DNA from 3 places in the Anaeromusa burkinensis DSM 3853 genome. Region 2 is predicted to be linked to each of the others. Evidence: riboswitches for the same ligand, from Rfam matches in the RefSeq annotation. Region 2 holds a riboswitch; each other region holds the start of a gene.
What was found. A riboswitch is a leader RNA that binds a small molecule or an ion and turns the genes downstream of it on or off. The one in region 2 is predicted to bind cobalamin.
Positions count from the first base shown of each region.

Region 1: linked by a shared signal. The riboswitch ahead of cobT (nicotinate-nucleotide--dimethylbenzimidazole phosphoribosyltransferase) and the one ahead of C508_RS0103340 (ABC transporter substrate-binding protein) in region 2 are both predicted to bind cobalamin.
Region 3: linked by a shared signal. The riboswitch ahead of C508_RS0106825 (sirohydrochlorin cobaltochelatase) and the one ahead of C508_RS0103340 (ABC transporter substrate-binding protein) in region 2 are both predicted to bind cobalamin.

Region 1 is NZ_KB894585.1:130,695-133,966, forward strand. Features, by position in the region: gene fucO (lactaldehyde reductase) at 1-414, shown strand, start outside; gene C508_RS0104235 (P-II family nitrogen regulator) at 525-899, opposite strand; cobalamin riboswitch at 1,085-1,285, shown strand; gene cobT (nicotinate-nucleotide--dimethylbenzimidazole phosphoribosyltransferase) at 1,377-2,429, shown strand; gene C508_RS17800 (nicotinate-nucleotide--dimethylbenzimidazole phosphoribosyltransferase) at 2,429-3,272, shown strand, end outside.
Region 2 is NZ_KB894584.1:123,839-127,110, reverse strand. Features, by position in the region: gene C508_RS0103345 (FecCD family ABC transporter permease) at 1-267, opposite strand, end outside; gene C508_RS0103340 (ABC transporter substrate-binding protein) at 257-1,219, opposite strand; cobalamin riboswitch at 1,612-1,789, opposite strand; gene C508_RS0103335 (MFS transporter) at 1,909-3,102, opposite strand.
Region 3 is NZ_KB894588.1:120,165-123,436, forward strand. Features, by position in the region: gene C508_RS18025 (adenosylcobinamide amidohydrolase) at 1-449, opposite strand, end outside; cobalamin riboswitch at 599-780, opposite strand; gene C508_RS0106825 (sirohydrochlorin cobaltochelatase) at 806-1,723, opposite strand; cobalamin riboswitch at 1,851-2,032, opposite strand; gene C508_RS0106835 (hypothetical protein) at 2,186-3,151, opposite strand.

The DNA of each region.
Region 1 (3,272 bases), on a different contig from region 2:
GTGGCTGGTATGGGTTTCTCTAATGTCGGTTTAGGCATCGTGCATTCCATGGCGCATCCGCTGGGAGCGCTCTATGATACGCCTCATGGCGTTGCTAATGCCTTGCTGCTTCCTTATGTTATGGAGTACAACGCTCCGGCATCTGGAGAAAAATACAGAGAAATTGCTCGCGCTATGGGTGTTCAGGGTGTGGATGCAATGGAGCAGGATGCGTATCGCAAAGCGGCTGTAGATGCGGTAGTAAAACTGTCTAAGAAGATTCGGATTCCTCAAAAACTGCAAGATATCGGCGTACAGGAAAAGGATCTGCCTAAACTGGCCGCCGCTGCCTTTGCCGATGTTTGTACGCCTGGCAATCCTCGCGAGACGAATGAAAAAGAAATTCTTGCTTTGTATCAGAAGGCGTATTCTTAGGCCGTTGGGGGCCGCCGCGACGCCTCACGGGGACGGCGCGTCACGATAGGACCCATTCGACATGCAAAGAAGAAGAGTCGGCAGGTTTCTGCCGGCTCTTCTTCTTTATTTTAAGCGCTTTTGGTATCTTTTGGAGCTTTGATAGCGGCTGGCCCTTCGTCGCCAGTACGGATGCGCACGGCATTGGCCAACGGTTGGATAAAGATTTTGCCATCTCCGAGTTTGCCTGTTTTCAAGATTTCTTTAGCGGTTTTGACTACCGTTTCTACCGGTACTTCGCAAACAACAATTTCCACTTTGATTTTTGGCAGCAAGTTTACGGAATACTCGGAACCGCGGTATACTTCTACATGGCCTTTCGTTAGACCGCTGCCGAAGATTTGACTGACGGTCATGCCGGTAACGCCGATTTTATTCATGGCTTCTTTGAGTTCGTCCAACTTGGCGGGACGGGTGATGATTTCCACCTTAGTAATAGGTTCCATGTGTATTCCTCCTTTTTGGGGAACAAAAAAATCGCTCCACTGCCAATCAAAACGATTGTCAGAGGAACGACCATTGTTCCGAAACATATTCAAACTATGTTTATAATTATAGCGGCACTGCGGTGATAAAGCAAGCTATTCCGTTCTTGACGAATGAGAAAAGTGTTGGTATACTGACCTCAATTTCATAAATCTATGACTGAGGTGCCGCTAATTGCGGAGAATAGGGAAGTCGGAGCGGCTTAAGCAAAGGCCGTGTACGCGCGGGCCCGCCACTGTACCGGAGAGAGCTTGCCAGATGCCACTTGCGCCGAAAAGTTGCAGGGAAGGCGGCAATGTATCGATGAACCGGGAGCCAGGAGACCTGCCTCAGATCAGGAAGACCTTGTTGGATACAAAGGCTTTTTAGGATTGCTTCCGCTTCCTAAAAAGCTTTTTTTATTAAGGTAAGGGGTCTTCCGGAAAGAGAGGGAGTAAATGATGAGTTTGTTGCAAGAAACCCTAGAGAAAATTGAAAAGCCCGATGCGGCAGCGTATGAAATTGTCAAAAAAAGCTTGGCTCAGAGCGTATATCCTGCGGGGATGCTGGGGCGTCTGCCGGAGATGGCGGCGACCTATGCAGCGGCTATTGGGAACGCAAAGCCGCAGGAACTAAAGGCTTGCATGGTGATTGCTTGCGCGGATCATGGCGTAGCCCGGCGTTCTGTCAGCGCTTATCCCATAGAAACAACGGCGCAGATGACAATTAACTATGTGGCGTCGAAGGGCGCCAGCGCCAATGCATTTGCTAATTTTTGCGGGGCGGATATGGTAGTTGTTGATGCAGGCGTAGCAGTGGAGCTGCCGTCTTATCCCGGGCTTTGGGAGCGAAAAATTGCCTATGGAACGGAAGATTTTACGCAGGGGCCGGCCATGACGCAGGAGCAGGCTGTAAAAGCATTGGAAATTGGTATTTCGATTGTGCAGGAAAAAGTGCAAGAAGGATATCGCTGCTTTACATTAGGGGAAATGGGTATTGGCAATACAACCAGCAGTGCTGCTATTGTAGCGGCTATATCCGGCGAGGACCCGCTGCAAACCACCGGGCGGGGCACGGGTATTTCTGATCAACGTTTGGCGGACAAGCGCCAATATGTCCGGCAAGCGCTAACGGTCAATCAACCCTGGGGAACTAACGGGCTGGATGTTTTACGCAAGGTTGGCGGCTTTGAACTGGGCGTGTTGGCGGGAGTGGTACTGGGGGCTGCGGCGCACAAGTGCCTGGTAATTGTTGACGGGTTGAACACCACGGCGGCGGCCTTGGTGGCGCAAGGTATTCATGCTGACAGCGCCTCTTATTTATTAGCTTCCCATTTGTCTGGAGAACCGGCTCATCGTATTGCCTTGCGTCAGCTAGAGTTGGAGGCGTGCGTGGATTTGGGAATTCGCCTTGGAGAGGCGATAGGGGCCTCGTTGGTGGTGGATATGCTGCAGATGGTTTTGGCTATGCTGCAAGACGCCTACGCAAGTGCAGAGGAGGGATTGGCGTAATGAAAAAGGAACAAACGATCGAACAAATTATTGCGTCAGTAGGTCCGATGGATGCAGCGGCGCTAGAACGCTGCCAAACGCGCTTGGACAATTTGACTAAGCCGTTAGGAAGCTTGCATCATTTGGAGTTTTTAGCGTTAAAGCTAGCGGGTGTAACAGGACAGCATCGTCCGGCATTATCTCAGAAACAGTCAATTTTAGTAGTGGCGGCGGATCATGGTATTGCGAAGTCGCTGTTTGAAGAGGAGAAGACAACGGCCCAGCGTGTAGCAGACGCCTGCCGGTTAAACAGTCCTCTGCGCAGTTTTGCAGCGAAAAATTCTGCCGAAGTGATCGTGGTGAATGCTGGGCTGCGTGAAAAAATTATTCATGAGCAGGTGCTGCAGGCATCCCTGGCTTTGGGGACCTGCGATTGGCGTCAAGGACCGGCGCTGGAGCAAGACATGGTTGTTGAAGCTCTTTGTTTAGGGGTTTCTCTGGCGCAAGCGGAGGCGGACAAAGGCGTGCGGATTTTAGGTCTAGGCAGTATTGCCAAAGGAGGTATGCTTTCTGCCTTGATTTTGCTAGCTGTTTTAGGCGGAGGAGTTCCCGCTTCACTGCGAAAGCAAGCGACTGTAAGCGAAAAGATCGCGAAGCAATTGGTCTTGGTGGAAAAAGCTTTTGCTTCGTATAATGGCGAAACAGAAGCAAAAGCCGTATTAAGCCGTTTTGGAGGTTTGGAAACGGCCGTTTTATGTGGGGCGATTTTAGGCGGAGCAGCTAGAGGCATGTTGTTGGTTCTTGACGGGCTTGAGACGGCTGCGGCTGCCTTAGCGGCGGCGCAAATGCAGCCGTTGGTAAAGA
Region 2 (3,272 bases):
GCGCAGCACGCCTTGCAGCAACGTCCCCGCCAAAGCCAGATTCATTCCCACCGCCGCGCCGGTAAGCACCCTGGGCAAACGGATGTTGCGCACAATCTGGGCACTGCCGCCGTTTCCTTCACCCGTTAACGCCTGCCACACCTCCGGCAAAGAAAGCCCTGCCGCGCCTTTGACCGTGCCCAAAAGACAAGCTCCCGCCGCCAGCAGCGCAAAAAAGGCTAAGAGAGGCCATCGCCAGGCTCGCCTGGCCGCTGCATCAGGGCGCATGACCGTAAACCTCCGGGTATATCGTCTGCGCCAAGTGCAGCAAGGCGGCGTCATACTTCAAGCCCGGATGCACTTGAAACCATTCCGGCGGCAAAAAGAACAACTGCCCGCTTTTCACGGCCCGCAAAGACGACCAAGCTGGACTGGCCATGACGTCATCGCGCATGCGCTTTTCAATATCCTTGGTGCTACCCATGGAGGTGATTAAAATCATATCCGGGTCCTGCTGAACCAAGGTTTCCAAACTATAAGGGACAGCGGTCGCATCCGCCGCCACCCCTTGCGAACCAGCGGCTACGTTCTGCACCTTGAGCAAGTTCGCCATGTCGCCGGTCAGGCTATTAGGCAGCTCCACCGTTACCTGTTTGGCCGTAGCGTGGAGAATGACGATACGTTTGCTCGCCTGAGGCAGCTTTTTTTGCAGCGCTTCTTTTGCCGTCTCCAAGCGCGCCACTTCCGCTTGCGCCTTAGCCTCATCGCCGCTCAGCCTTCCTAGCAAACGAATGTTGCGCAGCAAATCCTCATAGCCTTTCATCCGCAGCAGCGCCACAGGCACGCCGGCATTTTGGAAAAGAGGAATTAAGTTTTCATGCATTCCCTGGAACCCCAGCACCAAATCCGGCGATAAGGCTAAGACCGCCTCACTGTTGATTTGGTACGCAAACCCAACCTCAGGCAAGGCTTTGGCGGCATCTGGAATATCCCCCAACCGCGATGCCGACCGTCCCACCGCTTGACCGCCCACCGCATAAAGCGGTTCTAGCAGCGACGGTGTCAGTACGACGATACGAGTCGGCTTTTTCGCCAACGCCAGCGTCCGCCCGGTATCATCTTGAAAGGAAAAGCTGTTTTCCTTTGATGCCGCAGGCGCTGCGGGAGATGACCCGCAGCCAGCCATGAATACCAGCAACGCCAACAGCAGCGCTGGCAGAACGAAACTTCTTACTTTCACCAAAGTACTTCCTTTCTAAAACAAGCTTGGCCGGGAACGAAGGGGAATACGGGAATTGAACAGGAGTAGAGGGAGTAAATGGAGGGTATGCAATAGAAAACAGGATACAAGTTTTAAGACCCAAAAGATTGCCGCGTCGCTCCGCTTCTCGCAACGACATCTCTATTTCCTCTATCTATTCCTTCCTATTCGAGCCCTCACTCTACTCACTCTACTCCTGTTGAAACATCGCACCCCGTGACTCCGATTCTCTTGTTCAAACTCGCTTTTAAAACAAAAAATCCCGGCACCGCCGGGTTGATGAATCCTAGACTGCTTTCGGGCAGGCGAACCGCTGGCCAGCGGAACACGCATGCTGTCTGCAATCCCCTCCCCATCGCTCGTAGGTACTGACGGTGACTGTCAAACAGGCAGTTCTCCTGGCTCTGGTTCTTCGCTCGTCCGGCCTTCCCAGGAAATTCCCAGTGGCGTCTACGGACTTGCTCCCCATTACAGTGGCGGGACCGCGTCGGCATCACACCGAACTTCCCTATTAAGCCCCTTAGGGACACCTGCTCCACTTATTTATATTTTCTTATCCCAACTATAACAAAGGAGCCTGCCGCCGTCAAGAAAGAAAGGCAAGACGGCAACAAGCTCGTAAGAAATCACTAGTTTACGCTATATTCCGGTTCTACTCCTTCGAACCCTCACGTGACTCCGGTTCTCCTGTTCAATCCCTGTTGACGCCATGCCAACCACAAGGCTCCGGAGAGGATCAAGGCGGTTACTCCAATCACACCCGCCCAGCCGGCGCTGGCCAGAAAGATACCGCTCCCTGTGCCAATCACACTGGCCCCAACATAGTAGAAGAACAAGTACAACGAGGCCGCCTGCGCCTTATCGCCGCGGCACAAGCGTCCCACCCAACCGCTGGCCGTCGCATGGGTGGTAAAAAAGCCGCATGTAAAGAGTCCCAAGCCGCCGAGCTTACATAGCAGTGGCGTTCCTAAAGAAAGCAGCGCGCCTCCCAGCATCATCAACAGCCCTGCCACCAGCACCGCTCCCGGGCCGCGCCTGTCTACCTGACCGCCGGAAACCATGGAGCTCACTGTCCCCAGCAAATATAACAGAAATACAGCGCCCACTTGACTCTGACTAAAAGAATACGGCGCCGCCAACAATATATAGCCGATATAGTTGTACAAAGCTACAAACGAGCCTAGCGCTACAAAGCCAACGATATATAGAGGAAGAATGCCCGGCGTTTTTAACAAGGAGGGTAGCGCGGCCATCAGACCGGCCTGCTTTACCGCGGTACTGCGGCGGCTTTGCGCCTTCGGCAGCAGCCAAAAGAAACAAATCGCCAAGAGCAGACAGAACCCGCCCATCACTAAAAGCGCCGTCCGCCAAGACATAAAGTCCGAGAGAAGGCTTACCAAAAGACGTCCGCCCAAACCGCCGATCGACGTACCGGCAATATAAATCCCCATCGCCAAGCCCACGCCGGACGGCTCAAATTCTTCATTCACATAGGCCATGGCCGCCGCGGGAAATGCCGCCATCAGCATCCCCTGCAACGCCCGACAGACCAACAGTAGCTCAAAATTCGGGCTGCAGCCGGACGCAATAGCCAAGAGCGACGCGCCCAACATCGCCGCCAGCATAGTTGGTTTGCGTTGCAACCGGTTAAACACCGCCGCCAGCGGTAAAAGCGCCAGCGCCATAGCGCCAGTCGTCAAAGATACCGATAAACTAACCACCGACGGCGACAACGCAAAGTCCTTTGTCAGCGCTGGTAAAAGCGGCTGCGTCACGTACAAAAGGGCAAACTCCACAAAGCTTCCCATAAACAGCGCCGCCAAGGCGCGCCAATACTTACTATTTCCTCGTTCCAAGCCCACAAGCTCCGCCTCCAAAATACGTTCCTTTCTTTTATCTTACTCCTAACAATTCTTTGCGTCCAATGCATCGTTTTTATTATTTTGATGCATTTTAATTATGTATTTCTGGAAAAGCGATCAGAAAAGCAGTATGCTGGGAGTAGAAGGAATAAATTTCAAACAGGAGTAGA
Region 3 (3,272 bases), on a different contig from region 2:
TCTATAAGCAGCATGATATTGATAGTTCCTGAAATAGGAACGTATTTTCCATGATGTTCCCAGTAAAGCGCATCATCCCCGGCTCGGGCGGCATTATGCTTCACCCCAGCCGTCACAATGGCTTCCACTGTAATTCCTTCATAAAAACGTCGTTGGTAGGACATGAATTCCATATGGGCTGTCGTTAAAAGACCGCTTGTTTCATCTTTTTCTAAACCTTCCCTCATAGCAATAGCTGCTAAGTATCCTTCTAAGCCGCCGCCAGGCAGTGCCGCCTCACTTTCAACATAAAAAGTCAAGCGATGATTAAATATTGCCGATACCTCGCGAATCCCGCCGTTGTACGGAGAGGTACTTAAAGCAATGCGTCGCTGTGAAAAACGGCAAATCAGCAAATCTTCCTTAATCTGCAAAACACCTCCTGCAGAAAGCAGGCGAGTTTGCTCCATATAAATCCAACCTTTCTGCCAGCCAGGCGCTAGCGCCAATAAAAATAGACTACCCCGTCTACAATAGACGGGATAGTCTGAATTGCCAAACAATGCTTACTTTGCTAAAGCACGCCTGCCAAATCCCCTCCCCATCGTTCGTAGGTCAAATGGTGATTGTCAAACAGGCAGTTCTCCTGGCTCTGGATCTTTGCTCATTCAAACCTTCCCAAGGCTTTCGCCCCAGTGGCATTTCTTGAATTCGCTCCCCATTACAGTGGCGGGACCGCGCCGGTATTGCACCGGACTTCCCTATTAAGCCCTTACGGGCACCTGTTCCGCTTCTTTATTGAGTTTTCTTAACACTCTATCTGACATTAGTGTTGCGGCTGATACAAGCCTCGAATTGCATCACGAACATGATTCACATAAATAGAACGATACGCCGCATTTTCTCCTAGCCCTTTCAGAACCGTTTCTACTTGGAAACCTTCTTTTTGCAGACGGTTTTTCCAAGAATCCGGCTCACTGCCAGCCATATCATTATTTGCATGATCGCCAGCCACCAGCATAAACGGCATCAAGGTCACCTTCTGAATTTGGTTCTTTTTCAGTTCCGCCAACGCATCCTCAAAGTTAGGATGGTCAGTTTCTTCCACTACTCCCATATAAGCTTTATTGCCTCTCTCTTGCAAAATGCTCTGCATTTTTGCATAGGCCGGATTCGGCTGATGCGGCGAACCATGGCCCATGAAGAGAACCGCTTCCCCGTTTCCTAATTTAGGCATTTGTTTTTCAACCGCTGCGGCCAAAGCCTTGAAATCATCTGGCATGCCTTGCTGTCCGTCAAACATCAAAACTGGCCGTCCTACTGCAATGCTTGCAAAGGAATTATCAGCCCAAGCCTGACGATATGCATTCAGAATCTTCTTTTCATATTCCTCGCCCGGAGTCAGATGCAATGGCTGAATGACCACTTCTTGATAGCCTTCCGCCTTCAACTTTGCCAAGGCTTGCTCCAATGTATCCACTTGAATTTTTTCTTCCGCCGCCATCTTTGCAATTACTTTCCGAGCCGTAAAGGCGCGGCGCACTTCGTAATCTGGAAAAGCCGCCCGAATATCATTTTCCGCAGTTTCAATGCAAGCCTTGCGAGCATCTGGAAACGTAGTGCCGAAACTGGTAACTACAATGGCTTTTTTCGTTTGCGCGGCTGAAGCCCCTCCTCCAATACCAACCGAAAGCAAACATACGGCGCACATGGCGAACAGTCCTTTTTTCATCCACTTATTCATTCAATTCCACTCCTTATTCTTTTTCATACCTTTAGCTGTAACAATAAAATCCCAACGCCTACGCGTTGGGATTACATAGCAAACAGCCTTGTTGCCTGAATCTCCATCCCCATCCGTCGTAGGTATAGCGGTGATTGTCAAACAGGCAGTTCTCCTGGCTCTGGATCGTCGCTCGCCCAAACCTTCCCAAGGCTTTCGCCCCAGTGGCATTTCTTGGATTTGCTCCCCATTACAGTGGCGGGACCGCGCCGGTATTGCACCGAACTTCCCTATTAAGCCCTTGCGGGCACCTGTTCCATACATATTCAGTTGTTATTGTTAACTTTAGCAAAGGCTCTAACAAAAGTCAACCAAGTTGGCTTTTGCTTTTTCGGAAATTTAGGAATAGCGCAAAATTATTTCTTACTACTTCTCGCTCAGACTATAAAATCACTCGAAGCTTTTCTGTTTTGCTTTTCTTTTTTAAATACTATGAGTAAAAGCGGCTTCTAGCTTTGTGTTTTTCAAACCGCTATCCACTTCCTTTTGATCTTTATAGACCAATTCCAGTGAATTATCTTTGTTTAATTGATGTTTAACGCCATAATAAAAACCCTTGTTGTTGTTATCAAAATCGCTTTGTTTTCCCATATCGCCATTCGTTTCTACTTTAAACGCAGTAATATACATTGATGTTTTATCATCAAAGCCATAATTCCAAGTTACCGCATAGGCGCGATTGTCTTCGCTGCGATTGGACTGCGTATATTCTGCCGTCCAGGTATGCTTGCCTTGCTGATAATTTCCATCCAGCGCCCAATGGTTCGTATTTCCATTGACTCGATCTTGATATCGACCTAACGTCATCCCCCACTGCAACTGCTTGTTGGGATGAAAGCCAGTCCGAATCGCATAAATCCGGTTGTCTTCATCTCCGGCATTATCTTCTTGCACAAAGGCTGCGTTGATATCCAATCCCGCTGCTGCCCCATTTACAGTCACCCCGTCTACAAAAGCCCGTTTCCCAATATTGGACTCTGAGCGGCTGTAAAGAAGCGACATCGCGCCAATAGTCAAATCTTGACGCCCAAGTTTAAATGCCAACTCTCCTGCTTGTTTTATCACTCCAAACTGATCAAGGGTCATTACCGTTTTTTTATTTCCATATACCGCACTATCTGTATTGTAGTCCGCCAAGGTCGGATTCGTAGCATATTGCGCTCCCAAGCGAGTGAATACAGACCAGCCGCTCCCCAGCGCGGCTTCTCCTGTTAAGCGTAACGAGCTCATGGTACCAGAAGTATTTGCTTCTCCGGCCTTCGTATCTTTCTCATATTTTACCGTCACGTCGCCGCTGAATTTAACCCCAGTCTCCGCCTCCGCAGCAAATGCCGCTGAGGAAGCAGAAAATACAAGGCCCGTTATGGCCATAAGTACCGCTTTTTTCATTAAAATTCTTTCCTCCTTTTACTATTTTCTTAATCCTCTTTACTGTTTTTCTCTTCCTCCTTTTCATTTGAGTCCATAAAGAAAACCCTTTTGCAACAGCAAAAGGGCGTCGTTTCGCAGA